One region of the Kribbella sp. NPDC049227 genome, then DNA from elsewhere that is predicted to be linked to it. Evidence: riboswitches for the same ligand, from Rfam matches in the RefSeq annotation. Region 1 holds a riboswitch; each other region holds the start of a gene.
The links. Region 1 has a riboswitch for cobalamin ahead of cobN (cobaltochelatase subunit CobN). Riboswitches for the same ligand answer to the same signal wherever they lie in the genome.

Region 1 (7,631 bases):
CTTGCGGAAGAACTCCGCTATCTCGGGGTCGGCGACGTACTCCGTTGTCAGCGTCTCGTACATCCAGTCGTCGACCACGCCGGCGGTCGCGTCGTACCCGAAGAGGTAGTCCACGGTCGCGGCCATCTCGAAGGCGCCCTTGTACCCGTGCCGCCGCATCGCCGTCATCCACCGCGGGTTCACCACCCGGGCCCGGAAGACGCGCTTGGTCTCCTCCTCCAGGGTCCGCGTCTTCACCTGCGCCGGTACGGCGGAGTCTCCGACGTACGCCTTGGGGTTGGCCCCGGTGAGGTGACGGACCATGGCGATCATGCCGCCGTGGTACTGGAAGTAGTCGTCGGAGTCCATGATGTCGTGCTCGCGAGTGTCCGCGTTCTTCGCCGCCACCTGGATTCGGGCGTAGGCGCGTTCCATCGAACCGCGGGCCTCGGCGCCGTCGAGGCCCTTGCCGTACGCGTACCCGCCCCAGACCGCGTACACCTCGGCAAGCTCGGCGTCGGTCCGCCAGTTCCGCGCGTCCACGAGCGGCAGCAGGCCGGCGCCGTACGAGCCCGGCTTGGAGCCGAACACCCGGGCGGTCGACGACCGTACGTCGTTGCCGGCCGCAACGTCGGCGTCCACGTGTGCGCGGAGGTAGTTGTCCGAAGCCCCTTCCTCCAGAGCGGCGACTGTGCGCACCGCCTCGTCCAGGAGCGTGACCACGTGCGGGAACGCGTCCCGGAAGAACCCGGAGATCCGGATCGTCACGTCGACCCGCGGCCGGCCGAGCTCCTCCAGGCTGACCACCTCGAAGCCGGTGACCCGCCGTGACGCGTCGTCCCAGACCGGGCGGCAGCCGAGCAGCCACAACACCTCGGCGAGATCGTCGCCCTGGGTCCGCATGGCCGACGTACCCCAGACCGTCAGGCCGACCGACCGCGGCCACTCCCCCGTCTCGGCCTTGTGCCGGGCCAGCAGCGAGTCGGCCAGCGCGACCCCGACGTCCCAGGCGTTGCGGCTCGGGATCGCCTTCGGGTCGACAGCGTAGAAATTGCGGCCGGTCGGCAACACGTTGACCAGACCGCGGGTCGGCGAGCCGGACGGACCTGCCTCGACGAAGCGGCCGTCCAGGGCGCGCAGTACGTTCGTCAGTTCGTCACCGGTGCGTGCGAGCCGCGGCACGACCTCCTCGGCGGCAAAGGTGAGCGACGCCTCGACCTGTTCCGACGACCGCCCGAGCACCTCGATCACGACGACCGGGACCTTCGCGGCCTCCCAGCTCAGCGTCTCCATCCCGACGACGAGCTTGCGCGCGACGGCTTCCAGCAGGTCGACACCGTCGGCGCCACTCACCGCCGGCAGATCCGCGAGCGTCGCCAGCTCGGCAAGCTCCGGCACGGCCCGGCCGGGATCGGCGAGCATGGCCGCCTCGTCGACTCCGAACGTCTCCCCCAGCGCGGTGCGCAGACCGGGAATCGAGTACGACCCGCCCCAGAGCTGCCGCGCACGCAGTACGGCGAGCACCAGGTTGACCCGTGCCTCGCCGGCCGGTGCACCACCGAGGATGTGCAAACCGTCGCGGATCTGGACGTCCTTGATCTCGCACAGGTAGCCGTCGAGGTGCAGGACGAACTCGTCGAAGTCGTCGTCCTCGGGCCGCTCGGACGTATGCAGGTCGTGATGCAGTTGCGCGGCCTGGATCAGGGTCCAGATCTGCGCACGCAGCGTCGGCACCTTGTCCGGGTCCAGAGCCGAAACGGTCGCATACTCGTCGAGCAGATACTCCAGCTTCGCCATGTCGCCGTACGTCTCGGCCCGCGCCATCGGCGGGACCAGGTGGTCGACGACGGTCGCGTGCGCGCGCCGCTTCGCCTGCGTCCCCTCACCGGGGTCGTTGACGATGAACGGGTAGACCATCGGCAGATTCCCGAGGACGGCGTCCGGCGCGCAGCCGGCCGCCATCCCGATCCCCTTGCCCGGCAGCCATTCGAGCGTGCCGTGCTTGCCCAGGTGGACGACCGCGTGCGCACCGAAGCCGCCGTCCGACGGCGCGGCCTCCAGCCAGCGGTACGCCGCCAGGTAGTGATGCGACGGCGCCATGTCCGGGTCGTGGTAGATCGCGACAGGGTTCTCCCCGAAGCCGCGCGGCGGCTGGATCATCAGTACGACGTTCCCGAAGCGCAGCGCCGCCAAGGCGATCGCGGGCTCGTCTCCGGACGTGTCGACGTACAGCTCACCGGGCGCCTCACCCCACGCCCCGGTCATTGCCTCGCGCAACGACTCCGGGACGCGACCGAACCACTGCTGGTAGACCGACCGCGGGATCTTCGCGACGGCGTTGGCCAACTGCTCGTCGGTGAGCCAGTCGACGTCGTGACCGCCCGCCGCGATCAGCCGGTGAATCAGCCCGTCGCCTTCCAACTCGTTCACGTCGAGATCGCCCAGGTCGTACCCGGCCGCCTGGAGCTGACCGAGCAGGACGACCGCCGAGGCCGGAGTGTCCAGGCCGACCGCGTTCCCGATCCGGGCGTGCTTGGTCGGGTACGACGACAGCACCAGCGCGAGTCGCTTGTCGCGGTTCGGCACGTGGCGGAGCCGTGCATGCGCGACCGCGATCCCGGCCACCCGGGTACACCGCTCCGGGTCCGGCGCGTAGCGGGCCAGACCGTCGGAGTCGTACGCCTTGAAGGAGAACGGGATCGTGATCAGTCGCCCGTCGAACTCGGGGATCGCCACCTGGGTCGCGGCGTCCATCGGACTGATCGCGGCGTCGCTGGCCAGCCACTGCTCGCGGGTCGAGGTCAGCGCGAGGCCTTGGATCAGCGGGATGTCGAGGGACGCGAGCGCTCCGGCGTCCCAGGCATCGTCCGAGCCGCCCGCGCTCGCGTTGGCCGCGACGGACCCGCCGGCAGCGAGGAGAGTCGTGACGAGGACGTCGCACTTCCGCAGCAGGTCGAACAGTCCGGCGTTCTCATCGCTGGTCGGGTCGAGTCCGCGGAGCGACCCGCAGTACACGGGCAGCGGCTGCGCGCCGGCGGCCTCGACCGCACTTGCCAGCGCATCGACGAAGGCCGTGTTCCCGGAGATCTCGTGTGCTCGGTAGTAGACGATCCCGACCACCGGCCGCTCATCCTCGACGAACGTCCCGCGGACGCCGTACGCCGGGAGTGTGCGGGGCGGGTCGAACGCGTCGCCCGTCAGCAGGAGCGTGTCGCTCAGGAAGCCGGCCAGGTTGCGCAGATTCTCGGAGCCGCCTTCGCGCAGGTAGGCCAGCGCCTCTGTCACCGCGCCCGCAGGTACGGTCGACAACGACATCAGCTCGGCGTCTGGCGCGGCCTCGCCACTGATCACGACCGCCGGCCTGCCGGAGGCGAGCACCGCGTCGAGGCCGTCCTCCCAGGCCCGGCGACCGCCGAGCAACCGGACCACGACGATCTCGGCCGCGTCCAGCAACGGGGTCAGGTCGGCGAGGTCGAGCCGGGCGGGGTTCGCGACCTTCCACCCGGCGTCCGCCTCGGCGGCGGCGAGCAGATCGGTGTCGGCGGTGGAGAGCAGCAGGAGGTTCGCGGGCATGCGCGACCGGTCCTTCCTCGGGGTGTCCACGCCCCGTCCGGAGGTGCGACAGCGGCAGTTCCTGACTCCCCTACGCCTGACTACGGCGCCGGGTCACAGTGGCGGGACCGTCCCGGACTCACACCGGGTTCCTACCCATGCCATCGCTTGACGGGCGCGACTCTATCCGACGACCCGAACCGCCACACCATCACAATCGCCCCGACGGTGCCTGCGTGAGGGAGGCGGCACCGGGACGGCGGCGGTTGTGATGGCCTGGCGGTCCTCAGCGGTGCAGGGCGTAGTGGGCGGCGAGGAGGTCGGTGCCCCAGTCGTTGCGGAGGTCTCGCCAGACGGAGTGGATGTGGTTGGCGTCGTCCTGGGTGTTGTCGTACTCGGCCAGGAACGTCGGGCCGGCGATCGAGTAGTAGTGGCGGTGGCCGATGCCTGGTTCGGTCGCGCCGGCCCAGGCGAAGCTGAGGCGCTCGATGCCCTGGTCGGTGATGTCCTGCCAGGTCTGCAACCCGATCGGTCCGGCGGCCCTTCCGACGTACTGGCCGATGAGGAGGCTGAACAACTGCCGTTGTTCCGCGGTCATGTCGCCGTACGCGAGGCCCTGGTGGAGAAGCTTGGCGTCGGCGACCGGGTCGTGCCGGGTCAGGATGTCGTCGGGTGCCTCCGGTGAGACGACGGCGACCTCACGCTGGGCCGGCTCGAGCGCGTGCAGGAGCTGGAAGCCGAGGTCCTGCTCGGCGGCGAGGAAACGCCGGCCGGCCTGCGGCCCGGACCGGACCTCGGCCGGGTTCGACCCGAGGAACTGCGGGGTGAACGAGATCGCCCCGTCCACGAGCGTGACGTGCAAGGCCAGGTGGTGACCGTTCAGCCGCCAGGCCCACGGCTCCGTCCCGGCGGGATCACCCAGGACGCGGAGGTAGTACCGGTCGGCGACGACGGATCCCTCCCACTCCCGCGACGGCGGGAGCTCCGGGATCCCGCGCACGATGATCTCCGCGTCCCACACCGCCCAGACGTCGGCCACACCGCGCTCGCTGCACCCGATCGCGACGAGCCGCTCCACCAACTGCTGCTGGGCCGGAGTCAGCTCCGTCAGCGGAAGCCCCGGTACCGCACCCGGCAGGTAGGTCCACTGCTTGTGGTCCGGGGTGTCGAACGCCGCCTTGATCTTGTCCAGCTGCGCCGGCGACAGGCTCGCCAACAGTTCGAGAACCGCTTCCCGGGTCTGCTCCACAACCATGCCGATGCTCCCGTTCCGTCGACCAGAATGCCTCGCCCAGCCTACGACGACCACCTCGCCCCGGTCGCGACACGTGCGGACCCGACGCCGTCGTACGCTGCGCTGGTGTCTGGACCGTCAGGGGCTCGCGGCGTGGTCTCTGTCGTGGTGGGCTCCCTGAGCAGGCCTGGCGTGATGCTGGCCGTCTACCTGGTCTTCCTGTTCGTTCTGTACCTCGTCACTGCGGACCCTTACAAGGCGATCACCCTTCCGTTCGCAGCCGTCATCGGCCCGCCGGGCTTCGCAGTTGTGCGGTGGGCGTGGACCAAGCGCATCCGCCCCTGGTGGATCCTTCGTCGGCGCGGTGAGAGTCCGGAGCACCCCGGGCCGGCGAGTCGGGCGTTCGCCCTCGGTTTCGCACTCCTGCTGATGGTGGCCGGGGTGGCGGCGATGCTGCTCGCGGCGTTGTTCATCCTCGCCGCCGTGCGCGGGTGAACCTGTCGGCTGCCGCCTTACAGCCAGGCCGATCGCTCTCGCTCGGACGGCTCGTACGTCGTCCACTGTTCGAACGGCCGGTCCAGCTTGTACCGGAAATCCGGCTGCCGCAGCAGGACGCGCGTTTCGGCGTTGTCCGGGTTCCGCAGCGTCTCGAAGAACTTGACCGACCAGTGGAACCAGCGCATGCAGAACAGCCGCATGGTCAGCCCGTGCGACACCAGCAACACGTTCCGCGGCGCGTCCGGGGACTCGAAGTCGCGGTGCATCGTCTCCAGGAACGTCGACACCCGGTCGTACACGTCGGACCCCGACTCACCGTGGGTGAACCGGTAGAAGAAGTGCCCGAACCGGTCCCGGAGCACCTCCTGCCGCTCGATGTCCGCGGTGTCCTGGTAGTTGGCCCAGTCCTGCTCCCGCAGCCGTGGCTCCTCCCGGGGCTCACCGATCAGGTCGTCCAGCCCGAGTGAATCCAGCGTCTGCAAGGCCCGCACGTACGGCGAGACGTACACGCGGGCCGGCTCGTTCTCGAACAGCTCCCGCAGGTACTTGCCCGCCTTGGCCGACTGCTCGTGCCCGTGCGGCGTGAGCGGGATCGCGTGGTCGGGTACTCGCTCGAAGATCGACTTGTCCAGGTTCGCCTCGGACTCACCGTGCCGGATCAGTGCGATCCGCAGCGGGCGGTGACTCAACCCCATCGTGTTCCCTTCCGGCCGGCGACGGCCAGGATCGCGGCGACCCCAGCGGCGACCCCAGCCGCAACCACACCGACGCGCCTGGCCAGCGCCGCGGTACGGCGTACGTCCGCAACCGCCGGTGTAGGCCCGTCGCCCAGTGTGCCTCGGTCCTCCTGGTACGACCCGTAACTGTTCGTGCCGCCCAGGGTCAGATCCAGCGCACCGGCGAACGCGGCCTCGACCGGCCCGGCGTTCGGGCTCGGGTGCTTCCGCGCATCCCGCTGCCAGACCTGGATGGTCTGCCCGGGCCGGCCGGCGGCGAGTCCGGTGAGCACGGCGCACACGCGAGCAGGCAGCAGGTTGAGTACGTCGTCCAGCCGCGCCGACGCCCAGCCGAAGTTGAGGTACTTCGCGGACTTGTAGCCCACCATCGCGTCCAGAGTGTTGGCGGCGCGGTAGCCGAGCAGCCCCGGTACGCCGAGCACCCCGCCCCAGAGCAGCGGAGCGACGCACGCGTCGGAGGTGTTCTCGGCGATCGACTCCACGGTCGCGCGGGCGAGTTCGTCGGCTTCCAGACTGGTCGCGTCTCGCGCACACAGGTGGCTGAGCCGGTCGCGGGCCGCCGGGATGTCCTTCTCCTCGAGCAGCCCGGCCATCACCTCGGCCTCGCGCTCCAGACTTCGGGCGCCGAGCACGGTCCACGTCGTGGCCGCGGTGACGAGCGTGTGGACGATCGGACGATTCCGGGTCAGCCGCTCGACCACGGCTCCGGCGGCTGCCGTCGTACCGACCAGGGCGACCGTGTACGCCGTACCGGCCGCGCGGGAATCGGCGTACCAGCGGGACTCCACCCGGGACGCCGCCTGCCCGAAGCCGGCCACCGGGTGGAAGCGGCGGGGATCACCGAGAACACGGTCGGCCGCGAAGCCGAGGAGGAGACCGATTGCCCTGGACACCCTTCGCAGTCTGCCAGGGCAGTGGTGTGGTTGGGTGATCGGCATGGGAATCGCGGAACTGCTCCGGGACGTCGACGGGAGCGGCGCCTTCGGGGTTTGGCTGGGGCGGCTGGACGGCGTACCGGTGTTCGAGCATCTGGCGGAGCGGACGCACTACTCCGCGAGCACGATGAAACTCCCGGTGGCGATGGCGATGATGCGCAAGGTAGACGCGGGTGAGCTGGCGCTCGACCAGCCGGTGACCGTGCACAACGACTTCGCGTCCGCGGCCGGCGGGCGGTTCGGCGTGAACCCGGACGAGGACGAGGCGCCGGCGACCTGGACGAAGCTGGGTGAGCAGGTGCCGCTCGGGTGGCTCGCGACGGAGATGATCACCCGGTCCAGCAACCTCGCGACGGACCTCGTGCTGGAGCAGGTCGGGATCGACGCCGCCCACACGGTGCTCGCGGAGTACGGCCCCGGCGACAGCGCGATCCGGCGCGGGATCGACGACGGGCCGGGCGTGCGGGCCGGCATCAGCAACCTGATGAGCCCGGCGGGTCTGGCCGGCGTACTGGTTGCTGTCGGCAATCAGCAGGGCGCCTCGGGCAACTACCTGCGCGACCTGCTGGCCGGCAACCAGTGGAACGGCGAGATCCCTGCCCTGCTGCCGGCCGGGACCCGGGTCGAGCACAAGAACGGCTGGGACACCCGGATCCGCCACGACGGCGGCATCGTCCGCCCACCCGACGCCGAACC
Region 2 (7,631 bases), on a different contig from region 1:
CGGCAGGATGCCCTGGCTCCACAGCGATCCGTCGTACGACGAGTAGCGGCCGCGCTCGGCGGCGAGATCACTGGACGCCTCGATCGCGTGGTAGCTGATCTGCTCCATCGAGCTGTCGGCGAAGGCCACGGCGGCGTCGGAGGAGTAGGGGATCCGCAGCGCGAACAGTGCGTCGGCGAAGCCCATCAGACCGAGGCCGACCGGGCGATGCCGCTGGTTGGCCCGCTCCGACTCCGCGGTGGTGTAGAAGTTCACGTCGATGACGTTGTCGAGCATCCGGACCGCGGTCTTCACCGTCTCGCGGAGCAGGTCGGCGTCCAGCCCGTCCTCGGTCAGGTGCGCGACCAGGTTGACCGAACCGAGGTTGCAGACCGCGGTCTCGTCGACGGTCGTGTTCAGGGTGATCTCGGTGCACAGGTTCGACGAGTGGACGACGCCGTCGTGCTGCTGCGGCGAGCGGAGGTTGCAGGCGTCCTTGAAGGTGATCCACGGATGCCCGGTCTCGAACAGCACGGTCAGCATGCGCCGCCACAGGTCGACCGCCTTGACCCGCTTGAAGACCTTGATCTCGCCCCGGTCGGCCGCCGCCTCGTACTGCGCGTACGCCGCGGCGAACTCAGGCCCGTACAGATCGTGCAGGTCGGGCACCTCGTTGGGAGAGAACAGCGTCCAGTCGCCGCCGGCCTCGACCCGTTGCAGGAACAGGTCCGGCACCCAGTTCGCCGTGTTCATGTCGTGCGTACGCCGGCGCTCGTCGCCGGTGTTCTTCCGCAGGTCGAGGAACTCCTCGATGTCGACGTGCCAGGTCTCGAGATACGCACACACCGCGCCCTTTCTCTTTCCACCCTGATTCACAGCTACCGCGGTGTCGTTGGCGATCTTCAGGAACGGTACGACGCCCTGCGATTCGCCGTTGGTCCCGCGGATCCTGGCGCCGATCCCGCGCACCGGGGTCCAGTCGTTGCCGAGGCCACCGGAGTACTTGGCCAGCATCGCGTTGTTGCGGATGCCGTGGAAGATGCCGGCCAGGTCGTCCTCGACCGTGGTCAGGAAGCAGGACGACAGCTGCGGCCGGGTGGTGCCGGAGTTGAACAGTGTCGGTGTGGACGACATGAACCGGAACGAGCTGAGCAACTCGTAGAACTGCAGCGCCCGTGCCTCGCGGTCGTCCTCGCGCAGCGCCATCCCCATCGCGACCCGCAGGAAGAATGCCTGCGGCAACTCGAACCGGACCTTGTCGATGTGCAGCAGGTAGCGGTCGTAGAGGGTCTGCAGGGCGAGGAAGGTGAAGTCCAGGTCGCGCTCGGGACGGATCGCAGCGGCGAGCCGGTCCAGGTCGAAGCTCGCCAGCTCCGGGTCGAGCTGCCCGGCTTCGATGCCGAGCTGGATGTAGCGAGGGAAGTAGTGGGCGTACGCGTCGGTCATGTCGGCCTGGCTGGCCTGCCGCGGCTCGCCGTGGACGCGTCCGAGCGCCTCGCGACGGATCTGGTCGAGCAGCAGCCGGGATGCGGCGAAGCTGTACTGCGGCTCGGTCTCGACATACGACCTGGCGGCCATCACCAGCGCGAGCTCGACCTCGTGCTGCGCGATGCCGTCGTAGCAGGAGCCGAGGGTCTCGTCGAGGATCAGCTCGGGGTCGACCGCGTCGAGACCCGTGGCCGCCTCCGCGACGATCACGCGCAGGCGGTCGACGTCGAGCGGCGCCGCGCTGCCGTCGGCCGCGCGGACGGTGAGCGCGGGCTTGTCGGTGATGCCGGACGGGTCGGCCGGGGTGCGGGCCTTGGTGCGCTCCTCGCGGTAGAGGACGTACGCACGGGCGACCTGGTGCTCGCCGGCGCGCATCAGCGCCAGCTCGACCTGGTCCTGGATGTCCTCGACCTGCACGCTGCGGCGGGCGTCACCGCGGCTCGTCAGGGCCTCGACGACCCGGCCGGTCAGGTCGGTCACCAGGTCACGGACCCGGTGGGTGGTGCCCGCCTCGGCGCCCTCGACGGCGAGGAACGCCTTGGTCATGGCGACCGAGATCTTGGTCTGGTCGAAACCGGTGTGGCCGCCGTCGCGGCGTACGACGGTCAGCTGGATCGACTGGTCGGCTGTCGCCGCCCGGGATGAGGAAGCAATCGTCACAGGTGTTGTCTCCAAACGAGTTCGGAGGACCGGAGCCACGCGGAGGGGCGCACGACGGGGCCGGCAGCACCGGCCGGGAACACTGCCGCCACGCCCTGCGACCCACCCGCGAGGTCTCGGACCGCGTGCACCGGCGGTGCACGCGCCGGTGGCAGGTATCAGGACTCGCGGAAGGCTTCCGCTCACCGTTGCGGGGCAGCTCCGGACTCGCACCGGATTCCCCTGTTGCCTCGGCGTGGCCCACATCTCGCAGTACCGGCCACTCCGAACCACCAGCAGTAGTGATGCTAAGTGGCGACCCCTAGATCTTGTGGTAGCGCCACGCCGCGTGTCGCACATCTTGTGGTCCTCGCCCGCAACTCACGCAGCGACCGCGTAGAGATCCTGGAGCGTCATGATCTCCGAGCCATGGTGGATCAACTCCCGATTCAGCCGCAGTACGACGTGACCGAACGGCTCGCCCGCGTCCAGTTCGGTCGCCTGGCTCAGGCCGATCGTCATCACCTGCTCCTCGTCGAGAGCGGCGATCGCGTCCTGCCAGGCCTCGACCCAATGTGTCAGCCACGCCACCGCATCCCGCGCGTTCCCGTGCAGGGTGATGTCCGCACGTCCCTGCTGGCTCGTGCCGAACGTCCACTCCCAGCGCTCGAAGAATGTCTCGGTGAGATGGGCGATCAGCCAGGCGATCGTGCGTGGCCCGCGATGGTCCGGCTCGTCGGGCCACTGCGCGACCCACTCGCCGGACCCGAGTGATCGGAACCGTCCGGTGTAGTGCCGGCGCACGACGGTCAGCGCCTCGCTGCTAGGTCGCCAGAAGTACTGGTCGTCGGTCAACTGCGCGAGCCGGCCGGACAGCACCATCCAGCTGAAGCCGAGCTGGCCCCGGACCATGGCCATCGCCGATGGCCGGTGCAGGATGTCCCAGTCGAACGGCTCTGGCATCATCTCTCCCTGTACGATCGAACATATGTTCGAATTCTTGCTCGCTCGGGAGACGAAAGTCAATGTGCGTGGCGTGTTGGTGCTGGCCTCGATGGGACCGGTCTGCTAGGTGGCTCGATCCGGGTGTCCGCGGCCGGGCTGGCGAAGCGGCGTTCGAGCAGGGTGAACGCGTCGATCAGTTCGGGCGCCTCGTAGACGCGGTTGCGTCGGCCGTCGGTGATCTCACGCAGGATGCCGGCCTCGACGAGCCTCGCCAGACCCTGGTTGGTCGCCTGCTGGGAGCGGTCGACAAGCTGCGCCGCCGCCGCGAGCGTGAGCACCGGCGCGGCGGGCAGTGCCTCGATGAGCAGGTCGGCTGCCGAGCCGCCGCGGACGGGCGCGGCTCGCTCGCGCCATGCGGACTTCAGTTCGGCCGCCGTCTGCTCGAAGCGAGCGGCCTCCGCCGTCGCGTGGCTGCAGGCCATCGCGAACATCCGCAGCCACGGATTCGCCGCCGACCGAGCCTTCGCAGTGGTCGAGCGACCGACATGCCGGAACGCCGTCAGTGTTTCGACGTACTGCATCGCGTGGGTGGCGAGCGACAGCGACACCGGCGGCACGGTTCGCGTGATGAGTCCATCGGCCCGCAGGATCAGGTGAATCAGCGCCCGCCCGGTCCGGCCGTTGCCATCGGCAAATGGATGGATGGTCTCGAACTGCGCGTGCGCGATCGCGGTCTTCGCCAGCACCGGCAGCCGGGACTCCCGGACGAAGGTCATCAGATCCGCCAGCAGGTCGGGCACCAGGTGCGCCGGCGGCGGGACGTAGTACGCCTCGGCGGGGGAGCGGCCGCCGATCCAGTTCTGCAGGAAGCGGACCTCGCCGCCGAACTCGGGTGTGGGGGACTGGGCCATCAAGCGCCGGTGCGCCTCGAGCAGGTGGTCGACCTCGAGTTTGTCGCCGGCCTGGACGGACTCGGTCGCCCAGGTCATCGCGTCGACCGCGCCGAGCACCTCCTCGGCGGTGACGTCGCGCTGCCGGTCCCGCAGTACGTCGGCCTTGAGCAGGCGGCGCGCGCCGACCACCAGCCCTTCGATCTGCGACGACCCGACAGCCTCTGCCCTCAGCAGCAGGCGGGCCAGGGCTTCGCTGTTGGTCAGGACGGCGGCCGTCGCGTCCAGGCGGGCCAGATCGCCGGCGGCGTCCTCCAAGGCCGCGAGGACGTCGTCGCTCAGGTCGAACTCGCGCCCGACCAACGGGTCCGGGAAGTACAGCTCGTACGACCCGCCCAACCGCTCGGCCCGGGTGAACCCGTCCGGATGCCCAGGCCACCGATGCAACTCCACCCGTGCCATACCTCTTATTCAAGCTTATTTCACAACCTTGAACAAGGGGATGCTGCGATCAAGCAGGCGCCGTTCACCCGCTCGCCACCAGAACGCGTCACAATCAGTCCTCCGCCCGGCGTCGCAGGGCGACTACCGAAGGGGCCCCGGCGATGACGGAGACCGAGCCGCAGGACGAGCATTCCGGTCTGCTGCACTCTCTCGGCAAACACCTGCCGCACCACCAGCACCATCCGAAGACCGACGACGTGATCGAGTCGGAGGAGGCGGTCGGCTTCGACCTTGACACCGACTCGGCGCTGCCGCACCCGCATCACCCGGCCGGCAATACGTTCGACCGCGCCAAGGATCTGTCCTACGGTCGACTGCCAGACGACCCCGACGCCTGAGGACGCTTATGCAACTGGACGAGCAGACACTGCGGATGGTGGCCGCCAACGAGGCGGACTGGGATGCGCGGGCGCCGCTGCACGCGGCAAGCCGTTTCTACAGTCAGCCGGCGGAGTTCTGGTTCGCCGACTACGAGTGGGAGGACCTCGGTCCGCTCGAGGGTCGCGACGTACTGCATCTGCAGTGTCATCTGGGGACGGAGACCATCGCTTTCGCTCGGCGCGGGGCGCGGACGACCGGGTTGGACCTGTCGGCCAAGTCGCTCGAGGAGGCGCGGCAGATCGCTGCCGACGCCGGGGTCGAGGTCGACTACGTCCACGCGAATGTGTACGACGCTGTGGAGGCGGTGCAAGGCCGCACGTTCGACGTCGTCTACACGGGCAAGGGTGCGCTGTGCTACCTGCCCGATCTCGAGCACTGGGCGCGCGTGGTCCATGACCTCCTCAAGCCCGGCGGCGCCTTGTACGTCGTGGAGTTCCACCCACTGCTGAACGCGATGCGGCCGGTGTCGCTGCCGGGCGAGTCCGACGACCTGATCATCCGCGCCGACTACCTCGAAGGCCGCGGACCGATCGCCCACGACTCGACCGTGACCTACACCGGCGACGCGGTGCCCGGCCGTCAGACCAGCTACGAATGGATGCACGGCCTGGGTGAGGTGGTCACCACCCTCGCGTCCACCGGCTTCCACGTCACGACCCTGCGTGAATCAGAGGTCCTGCAGTGGCCCCGCTGGCCCAGGATGAAACAGACCGCCGAGGGCTGGTGGCGCCTCCCCGACGACGCCCCACGCATCCCCCTCCTCTTCGCCCTGAAGGCGGTCACTCCGCGCTGAAGCCGGTGCGCCAACTGGGGTGAAGCGGCGTCCAACCGCGCGAGCGGGCCAGGGCGTTGTCGGCGCCGCGCTCCCACGGTCTGCGACCCGACGCCAGGGCCGGAGCCGGGGCTCCCACGGACGCTGCGAAGACGGGGAGCCATTCGCGCGTCGGTGCCGGTTCGTCGTCGACCACGTTGACGGCGCCGCTCGGCCAGTTCAGGGCGTCGACGGCAGCCCGTGCCGCGTCCTCGACATGGAGGAACGAGAAGACACCATCGCCCTCGATGAGGCCGCCGAAGAACGCGGCACCGGGGTGATCGGCCGGCCGTTCGCTCCGTAGTACGTCGTCCGCCAACCCGCCGCGGCGCAGCCACGTGCCCGGGCCATAGAGCAGTCCGTACCGCAGGACGACGTACTCCGGGAGTTCGGCCGCCCCGTCCTCCAGCGCGCGGATCGCGGACACCGTCGTACCGCGCGGGTCCGGTGCCGACTCGTCCAGCGGGGTGGTCTCCACGGCCGGTCCAGCACCGGCTTCGTAGGCCCAGGCGATCGATTGCGCGACCATCTTGGGTACGGCGGCCTGGCGGGCCGCGTCGACGAGGTTGCGGGTGCCGATGCGCCGGATCCGGCCGTTGCCACCCGGGGCGCCGCTGCTGAGGTCGGTCAGTTGATGCATGATCACGTCGGGCGCAGCAGCCGCGACCGCAGCCTTCACCGCATCCGCGTCGTACACATCGAGTTGTACGCCGTGAGCCCCGGCCGCCCGCAGTTGTTCGAGCCCCGCATCGGAGCGGGTCGTCCCGATCACCTGATGCCCACCCTCGATCAGGCGCGGGACCAACTGTCGTCCGATCACTCCGGTCGCGCCGGCAATCATTACCTTCACGACTGTCACGGTAGGGCCTGAAATGCCCAGTGGATTGGGCCAATCAGCGGTGGAGACCGTGGGCCAGTCGCTCATCTCTAGGATCGGAAGATGACGAACGACGGACGCGCGCAGCGCGAGAGTGACCTGATTGCCTACTACACCAACGAGGTCGGGGCGCGGGTCGGGCGTGAGCTGCCTGATGCCAGGGTCGCTCGGCGTACGGCGTACCTCGCGCGGCTGGAGAGTGAGAGGCGGCGGTCCGTGCTCGAGATCGGGTGTGGGCCGGGGCGTGACGGGCAGGCGATCGCGGATGCCGGGTTCGCCTATGTGGGCGTGGATCTCGCGCCCGCCAGCGTCGAGACGTGCCGCTCGCTCGGCCTCCGAGCGGAAGTTGCTTCAGTCCTGGAGTTGCCGTTCGAGGACGAGACCTTCGACGCCGGCTGGACGATGAGCACGCTCCTGCATGTCGCGGACGAAGATGTCGACCAGGCGCTGAGCGAGATCGTGCGAGTGCTGCGTCCTGGCGCGCCGCTGGCGATCGGGCTGTGGGGTAGTGCCACCGGGGGCGAGCAGGTCTGGCAGGACGAGAGTGGCTTCGGTCCGGGGCGCTTCTTCAGCATCCGCACGGACGACGGACTGCGGGAGACCTTGCAGCGCTACGGCACTGTCGACGAATGGGAGACGTGGGACGACGGCCGATCGATGCACTACCAGTGGGCGGTCGTCACCGTTTCTGCGGACCGCGGAACGCAACGTAGATGAGCGAGACGCCGGCGGCCGCGACGATAGGGCCGACGATCGCCCAGAAAGAGCTACCGGTCATCGAGCTGCCCTCGAGGTAGCCGAGTCCCTGGAGCGTCCAGACCGCGCCGATGGCAAGCAGCAGGGCACCCAGTGCGATGGCGACGATCTTCCCCATGCGGCCGAGCCTAGCCGAGCAACTCGTCGCAGAGATCGACGAGTCGCTGACGCAGCGGCCGGGCGCGTTCGGCGAAGGTGCGCTGGGCAGCGGCGTACTCGCCTTTGCCTGCTGTGGTTTCGATCGGCACAGGGGAGTAGCCGAGAGCCGAGAGGTCGTACGGCGAGGCGCGCATGTCGAGCGTGCGGATGTCGCGGGCGAGCTCGAAGCAGTCCAGCACCAAGGAACTCGGAGTGAACGGCA
Region 3 (7,631 bases), on a different contig from region 1:
GAAGTACGAGGAGATCCGGGAGTTGCTCGGGCGCGAGCTGCTCGGGTCGCGGTTCGAGGGCATGAAGGAGGCGCTGCAGCAGACCACGCCTGAGGACGTCGAGCGGATCAACGAGATGCTCACCGACCTCAACGCGTTGCTCGCCGCGCATGCGCAGGACCGGCCCGAGGTGCCGGAGTTGTTCGACGAGTTCATGGCCAAGCATGGCGAGTTCTTCCCGGAGAATCCGCAGAACGTCGACGAACTGATCGACGTACTGGCGCAGCGGGCGGCCGCGGCGCAGCGGATGATGAACTCGATGACCGCCGAGCAGCGGGCCGAGCTGATGGAGTTGTCGCAGCAGGCGTTCGGCAGTCCGCAACTCGCCCAGCAGTTGGCGCAGCTGGACGCCCAGCTGCAGTCGTTGCGGCCGGGGGAGGACTGGACCGGGTCGGAGCGGATGAGTGGTGACGACCCGCTCGGTCTCGCCGACGGTGCGCGGGCGATGTCCGACCTCGCCGAGCTGGATGCGCTGGCCGAGCAGTTGGCGCAGTCGTATCCGGGCGCGCGGCTCGAGGACATCGACCTCGATGCGCTCACCCGGCAGCTCGGCGACGAGGCAACAGTGGATGCTCGCCGGTTGTCCGAGCTGGAGAGGCAGCTGCGCGACCAGGGTTTGCTCGAGCGAGCGCCCGATGGTTCGTTGCGGTTGTCGCCGAAGGCGCTGCGGCAGCTCGGGCAGACCGCGCTGGCCGACGTACTGCGGGCTGCTCGGGGATCGGGTGAACGCGACGCTGCGAATGCCGGGGCGGCTGGGGAGCTGAGTGGCTCCAGCCGGCAATGGCAGTTCGGCGACACCCAGCCGTGGGATGTGCCTCGGACCGTGCGGAACGCCGTACTGCGGAGTGCTACCCGCAGCGGGTCGGTCAAGCTGGATGTGGCCGATGTGGAGATCGCGGAAACCGAGCACCGGGCCCGGGCCGCGGTCGCGTTGCTGGTCGACACGTCGTGGTCGATGGTCCAGGAGGGCCGTTGGCTGCCGATGAAGCGGACGGCCCTCGCGCTGCACCAGCTCATCTCGACCCGCTACCGCAACGACGCGCTCCAGCTGATCACGTTCGGGAGGTACGCCGGAGTCGTCGAGCTGCCGCAGCTGATCGGGATGGAGGGCGCCTGGGAGCAGGGGACGAATGCGCATCACGCCCTGCTGCTGGCCGGCCGTCATCTGCGTCGTCATCCGGACGCGCAGCCGGTGGTCCTGATGGTGACCGACGGCGAGCCGACCGCGCACCTCGAGCCGGACGGTACGGCGGAGTTCTCCTACCCGCCCGAGCCGGCCACGCTCCGCAAGACGATCTTCGAGGTGGACCGCCTGGCCAAACTCGGCGCGTCGCTCACGGTCTTCCGCCTGGGCGACGACCCCCGCCTCAACGCCTTCGTCGACCTCCTCGCCCGCCGCAGCGGCGGCCGAGTCCTCGCCCCCGACCCCGACGGCCTAGGCGCCGCCGTGGTAGGCGACTACCTCCGAACCCGCCGCAAACTCTGAACCGGTTGCCGTGGGCACCTATCAGGTGCCCACGGCAGGTTTCAGCTTCGGGCTGTCCGGGCGGCCTCGACGAGGTGTCGCAGGGCGGGCGCGACCTCGTCGTAGGTGCGGGTTTTCAGGCCGCAGTCGGGGTTGATCCAGAGGCGGGCGGCGGGGACTGTGGTGAGGGCGTGGGCGATCAGGTCCGAGAGTTCGTCGCGGGTGGGTACGCGGGGCGAATGGATGTCGTACACGCCTGGCCCGACGCCGCGGCGGAACCCGGAGGCGGCCAGGTCGCCGAGGATCTCCATGCGTGACCGCGCGGCCTCGATCGTGGTCACGTCGGCGTCCAGTCCGTCGATCCCGGCGATCACCGCACCGAACTCCGAGTAGCACAGATGCGTGTGGATCTGGATCTCGGCGGACGCGCCGCCGGTGGCCAGCCGGAACGCACCGACCGACCAGTCCAGGTACGCCTTCTGCTCCGCCGATCGCAATGGCAGCAACTCGCGCAGCGCGGGTTCGTCCACCTGCACGATCCTGATCCCGGCCGACGCCAGGTCGGCCACCTCGTCCCGCAGGGCCAGCGCGACCTGATCGGCAGTGATGGCGGCGGGCTGGTCGTCGCGGACGAAGGACCAGGCCAGGATCGTCACCGGCCCAGTCAGCATCCCCTTCACCGGCCGCTCGGTCAGCGACTGCGCGTACGACGCCCAGCGCACGGTCATCGGCTCGGGTCGTGACACGTCGCCGTACAGGATCGGCGGCCGGACGCACCGGCTGCCGTACGACTGCACCCAGCCGTGCTTGGTGGAAGCGAAGCCGTCCAGCTGTTCGGCGAAGTACTGCACCATGTCGTTGCGCTCGGGCTCGCCGTGCACGAGCACGTCCAGTCCGAGTTCTTCCTGCAGGCTGATCACCCGCGCGATCTCGGCCCGCATCCGCTCGTCGTACGTCGCCTGGTCGATCCGGCCGGACCGCAGCTCGGTGCGGGTTCGCCGGAGGTCCGCGGTCTGCGGGAACGAGCCGATCGTGGTGGTCGCGAGATCCGGCAACCCGATCGACTCCTGCGCGGTCCGGCGTTCGTCGTACGGCGCTCGCTGCCGATCCTCGGGCCGGATCGCGGCGACCCGGTCGCGGACCGCCTGCTCACGAGCGAGGCCGGATTCCTTCAGCGGGCCGCGGGACGGACTGTCGAGGTTCACCAGTACGCCGGGCTCGTCCTCGCTGAGCGCACGGCCGAGCCGGACTACCTCGTCGACTTTCTGCCGCGCGAACGCGAGTCGCGCCCGCACCTGCGGATCAAGCTCGTCCTCCGCATCCACGTCGTACGGCAGGTGGAGCAGCGAGCACGAGGTGGAAACCGCGAGCCGGCCGACGGAGCCGAGCAGCTGCACGCAGGTCGACAACGCTTCACCCAGGGGAGTGCGCCAGACGTTCCGGCCGTCGACCACCCCGGCGAAAACGGTCTTCCGTTGGAGGGCAGGCAGGACGGCCAGTCGGTCGACCAGTCCAGGAGTGGACACGAGGTCGACCGCCAGCCCTTCGACCGCGGTGGACGCGAGCACCGGCAGGGCAGCACCGGGATCTCCGAAGTACGTCGCGACCAGGAGACGCGGGCGTTCGGTGAGCTTCGCCAACCGGTCGTACGCGCGACGAAGAGCGTCGAGCTCAGCCGGTGTGCGGTCCTGGACCAAGGCCGGCTCGTCCAGCTGCACCCAGTCAGCTCCCGCGGCATCGAGCCTGCCGAGCAGTTCGGCGTACGCCTCCAGAAGACGGTCGAGCAGGCTGAGTGGTTCGAAGCCCGGAGTTGTGGATTTCGAGAGCAGCAGGAAGGTCAGTGGTCCGATCAGGACCGGGCGGGTTTCCACGCCGGCTTCTCGCGCGGCCGCCAGGTCCTCCAGTGGCTTGGCCGGGTCGAGCCGGAACACCGTGTCGTCGGTGAGCTCGGGGACCAAATAGTGGTAGTTGGTGTCGAACCATTTGGTCAGCTCCAGCGGCGCGACCTCGGCGTGGCCACGCGCCATCGCGAAGTACGTGTCGAGTCCGGAGCGATCGAGGGCGCGGAAGCGCTCGGGAATGATCCCGAACAGCTGCACATGGTCGAGCATCTGGTCGTAGTACGAGAAGGTGTTGCCGGGGAGAACGTCGAGTCCGCGGCCGGCCAGGTCGCGCCAGGTGGCGGCGCGCAGTTGGTGGGCGGTCGCCTCGAGTTCGGCCGCGTCGCTGTCGCCGGACCAGTACTTCTCGACGGCCTTCTTGAGTTCGCGGTCCGGGCCGATGCGCGGATAGCCCAGCACTGTCTTGATGGTGTTCACGTCTCTCTCCTCGCGAGCGTGCCAGGGATCGGCGGGGTCGCGGAGACGCCGGACGGGTCCTCCCACGAGACCACCGATCCACCGCGCACCGGGTGGTGCGCGGACCGGCGGCAGGTCTTCGGACTCACGGGCAGTCCGGTCGGTCCGACCGGTCGGCCTACTGGCCGTCGCTTCCCGGACGCGGGCGTCCAGTGCTGTCTGACGGCTGTCGTTCCCGTTCACCGCTGCGGGGCAGTCCCGGATTCACACCGGGTTCCCTCTTGCCTCGCCTCGTCGTCGACCACCCGACCAGGCGAACCGTCGGCAGTGCCGAGCGTACCCCGCGGGCACCGCGACGCGCCGGACGGCGAGACGAACACCACTCGCGCGATGCCCGCCGTCGACGCGACGAAACCCCGGGAGCGATTCGCCGGAAGGTTTCGTTGGTGGACGTGCCGATTGTCTTGCGTTGTCAACGGGGGAAGGGTTTTCCGGCCTTCGACCTGTGGGCAGAGTCACGTCGGCATCGTGAGACCAGTGTTCAACTGGACTGGTTTTTGGGCTTACTCTGAGAGCAACGCCCCCGCCACTGGAGTCGATGGGCCAGCGGGCCACCTCACCGCGCTCAGAAGCACCGCCCGAACCTCAGGGAGTGATCGTGCCGAAACTCGTCTACGACTTCGCCGAAGGCAACAAGGACATGAAGGAGCTGCTCGGCGGGAAGGGGGCGAACCTGGCCGAGATGACCAACCTCGGCCTGCCGGTGCCACCCGGATTCACCATCAGCGCCGAGGCCTGCCGGGCGTACCTGGCCACCGGCTCGGTGCCACCGGAGTTGGCCGACGAGATCGACCACCACGTCGACGTACTGCAGCAGAAGATGGGCAAGAAGCTCGGCCAGGCCGACGATCCGCTGCTCGTCTCGGTCCGGTCCGGCGCCGCCGTGTCGATGCCCGGGATGATGGAGACCGTTCTGAACGTCGGCCTGAACGACGACTCGGTGAACGGGCTCGCGCATCACTCCGGCAACCCGCGGTTCGCCTGGGACGCGTACCGCCGGCTGATCCAGATGTTCGGCAAGACCGTGCTCGGCATGGACGGCGACGTGTTCGAGGACGCGATCGAGGCGGCCAAACAAGCCAAGGGCACCCGCAACGACCTCGACCTGGACGCGGACGACCTGAAGCGCCTGGTCGAGACGTTCAAGCAGGCCGTCCACGAGCACACCGGCCGCGAGTTCCCGCAGGATCCGCGGACCCAGATGGACCTGGCGATCGAGGCCGTCTTCGGCTCGTGGAACTCCGAGCGCGCGATCCTCTACCGCCGGCAGGAGCGGATCCCGACCGATCTCGGTACGGCGGTCAACATCTGTTCGATGGTGTTCGGCAACCTCGGCATGGACTCCGGCACCGGCGTTGCGTTCACCCGCGACCCGTCGAGCGGTCAGCCCGGTGTGTACGGCGACTACCTGCAGAACGCGCAGGGCGAGGACGTGGTGGCCGGCATCCGCAACACCGTCCCGCTGGCGGACCTGGAGCAGATCGACAAGACGTCGTACGACGATCTGATGGCGATCATGGCCAAGCTCGAGGGGCACTACCGCGACCTGTGCGACATCGAGTTCACCGTCGAGCGCGGCAAGTTGTGGATGCTGCAGACGCGGGTCGGCAAGCGGACCGCGGCGGCCGCGTTCCGGATCGCGACCAGCCTGATCGACGAGGGCGTGATCGACACCGACGAGGCGCTGAAGCGCGTGAAGGGTGCGCAGCTCGCGCAACTGATGTTCCCGCGGTTCGACGCGGATGCGGACACCGACCTCATCACCAAGGCGATCGGTGCGTCGCCGGGTGCGGCGTCCGGCACGATCGTGTTCACCTCGGCCGCCGCGGTCGAGGCCGCGGACCGCGGCGAGAAGGTGATCCTGGTCCGGCGCGAGACGAACCCGGACGACCTGCACGGGATGATCGCGGCGCAGGGCATCCTGACCAGCCGCGGCGGCAAGACCTCGCACGCGGCCGTGGTCGCCCGCGGCATGGGCAAGACCTGTGTCTGCGGCGCCGAGGAACTCGACGTGAACGTTGCCCAGGGCACCATCAAGGTGAACGGCACGGTGATCGAGGCCGGCGAGACGATCTCCATCGACGGGACCACCGGCGAGGTGTTCCGCGGCGAGGTTCCGGTGGTCGCGTCCCCGGTGGTGCAGTACTTCGAGGGTTCGCTGGCTCCCGAGTCGGGCGACGAGCTCGTGGCCGCGGTGCACCGGTTGATCACGCATGCGGACGAGGTACGGCGGCTCGGCGTACGGACCAATGCGGACACCGCGGACGACGCGGCCCGGGCGCGGCGGTTCGGGGCCGAGGGGATCGGGCTGTGCCGGACCGAGCACATGTTCCTGGGCGAGCGGCGCGAGGCCGTCGAGCGCCTGATCCTGGCCGACAACGACGGTGATCGCGATGCGGCGCTGGCCGAGCTCGAGCCGTTGCAGCGCGGCGACTTCCTGGAGTTGCTGGCCGCGATGGACGGGCAGCCGGTGACGATCCGGCTGATCGACCCGCCGCTGCACGAGTTCCTGCCGTCGATGGAGGATCTGGCGGTCAAGGTCGCGCTGGCCCGCGAGCGCGGTGAGGACCCGGGTCACGATGCCGCGCTGCTGACGGCGGTCGAGCGGCTGCACGAGGAGAACCCGATGCTCGGCCTGCGGGGTGTGCGGCTGGGTCTGGTCATCCCCGGGCTGTTCGCGATGCAGGTCCGGGCGATCGCGTCCGCGGCCATCGAGCTGAAGCAGCAGGGCAAGGACCCGCAGCCGGAGATCATGATCCCGCTGGTCGGCGCGGTCCAGGAGCTGCACCTGGCCCGGGACGAGGTGGAACGGGTGATCGACGAGCTGGGCGTCGAGTGGGACATCCCGATCGGGACAATGATCGAGCTGCCGCGCGCGGCGGTGATCGCGGACCAGATCGCCGAGGCGGCCGACTTCTTCTCGTTCGGCACCAACGACCTGACCCAGACCACCTGGGGGTTCAGCCGCGACGACGTCGAGGGCGCCTTCTTCTCCCGCTACCTGGAGAAGGGCATCTTCGCGGTGTCGCCGTTCGAGTCGATCGACCGGGAAGGTGTCGGTGCGCTGGTCCGTACCGGCGTCGACCGCGGCCGCGCCACCAAGCCGGATCTCAAGCTCGGCATCTGTGGTGAGCACGGCGGCGACCCCGACAGCATCCACTTCTTCCACGAAGCCGGCCTCGACTACGTCTCCTGCTCACCGTTCCGCATCCCGGTGGCCCGTCTCGAAGCCGGTCGCGCGACCCTGGACTGACTCCGTCGCCGCCCGGTTGTGGGGCTTGACAGCCGGGCGGCGTGACGGACGGTGCGGGTGTTCGGCGCATCGCTGGCCGTGATCGGACATTCCGTCACGAAGCGTCACGGGCCTGAACTGTCCGCAGCAATTCTCTTTACCAAACCCTTGCGTAGCGGCGGTCCGAGTGGTGAAAATGTCCGGGCGGGAAGGGAGATCACTCGTCGACTTTCGGGTCTGACCTGAACCAGCCGCTGTGGCGGCTCGTGACTCCCTTTCCGCACCAAATCCCTTGCAGAGCAGGCCAGGTAGGGTTTCTGCCATGGCCCAATATGTCGTGCAGCTGCGCTTCGATCCTGCCCAGACCGACCGCCGGATGGAGGTCCGTCCGGCCCATCGCGAGTACCTCACCGAGCTGAAGGCGGCCGGCAAGCTCGTCGCCGCCGGACCCTTCGCCGACCAGACCGGCGCGTTGCTCGTGTACGACGTCGCCGACGAGACCGAGCTCCGCGAGATCCTCGCCAAGGACCCCTACACC

Region 2: another riboswitch for cobalamin. It lies ahead of ACGFH6_RS43040 (ribonucleoside-diphosphate reductase subunit alpha); the one in region 1 lies ahead of cobN (cobaltochelatase subunit CobN).
Region 3: another riboswitch for cobalamin. It lies ahead of metE (5-methyltetrahydropteroyltriglutamate--homocysteine S-methyltransferase); the one in region 1 lies ahead of cobN (cobaltochelatase subunit CobN).

What each region holds. Positions count from the first base shown of each region.
Region 1 is NZ_JBICST010000003.1:818,823-826,453, reverse strand. Features, by position in the region: gene cobN (cobaltochelatase subunit CobN) at 1-3,552, opposite strand, end outside; cobalamin riboswitch at 3,588-3,751, opposite strand; gene ACGFH6_RS16115 (DUF3500 domain-containing protein) at 3,818-4,786, opposite strand; gene ACGFH6_RS16110 (hypothetical protein) at 4,814-5,260, shown strand; gene ACGFH6_RS16105 (histidine phosphatase family protein) at 5,278-5,958, opposite strand; gene ACGFH6_RS16100 (cobalamin biosynthesis protein) at 5,949-6,893, opposite strand; gene ACGFH6_RS16095 (serine hydrolase) at 6,937-7,631, shown strand, end outside.
Region 2 is NZ_JBICST010000012.1:121,857-129,487, forward strand. Features, by position in the region: gene ACGFH6_RS43040 (ribonucleoside-diphosphate reductase subunit alpha) at 1-2,127, opposite strand, end outside; cobalamin riboswitch at 2,260-2,416, opposite strand; gene ACGFH6_RS43045 (DinB family protein) at 2,488-3,069, opposite strand; gene ACGFH6_RS43050 (Fic family protein) at 3,129-4,403, opposite strand; gene ACGFH6_RS43055 (hypothetical protein) at 4,547-4,783, shown strand; gene ACGFH6_RS43060 (class I SAM-dependent methyltransferase) at 4,792-5,619, shown strand; gene ACGFH6_RS43065 (NAD-dependent epimerase/dehydratase family protein) at 5,606-6,478, opposite strand; gene ACGFH6_RS43070 (class I SAM-dependent methyltransferase) at 6,578-7,231, shown strand; gene ACGFH6_RS43075 (hypothetical protein) at 7,194-7,388, opposite strand; gene ACGFH6_RS43080 (3-methyladenine DNA glycosylase) at 7,399-7,631, opposite strand, start outside.
Region 3 is NZ_JBICST010000007.1:624,612-632,242, forward strand. Features, by position in the region: gene ACGFH6_RS32540 (VWA domain-containing protein) at 1-1,525, shown strand, start outside; gene metE (5-methyltetrahydropteroyltriglutamate--homocysteine S-methyltransferase) at 1,567-3,822, opposite strand; cobalamin riboswitch at 3,914-4,139, opposite strand; gene ppdK (pyruvate, phosphate dikinase) at 4,460-7,114, shown strand; gene ACGFH6_RS32555 (YciI family protein) at 7,416-7,631, shown strand, end outside.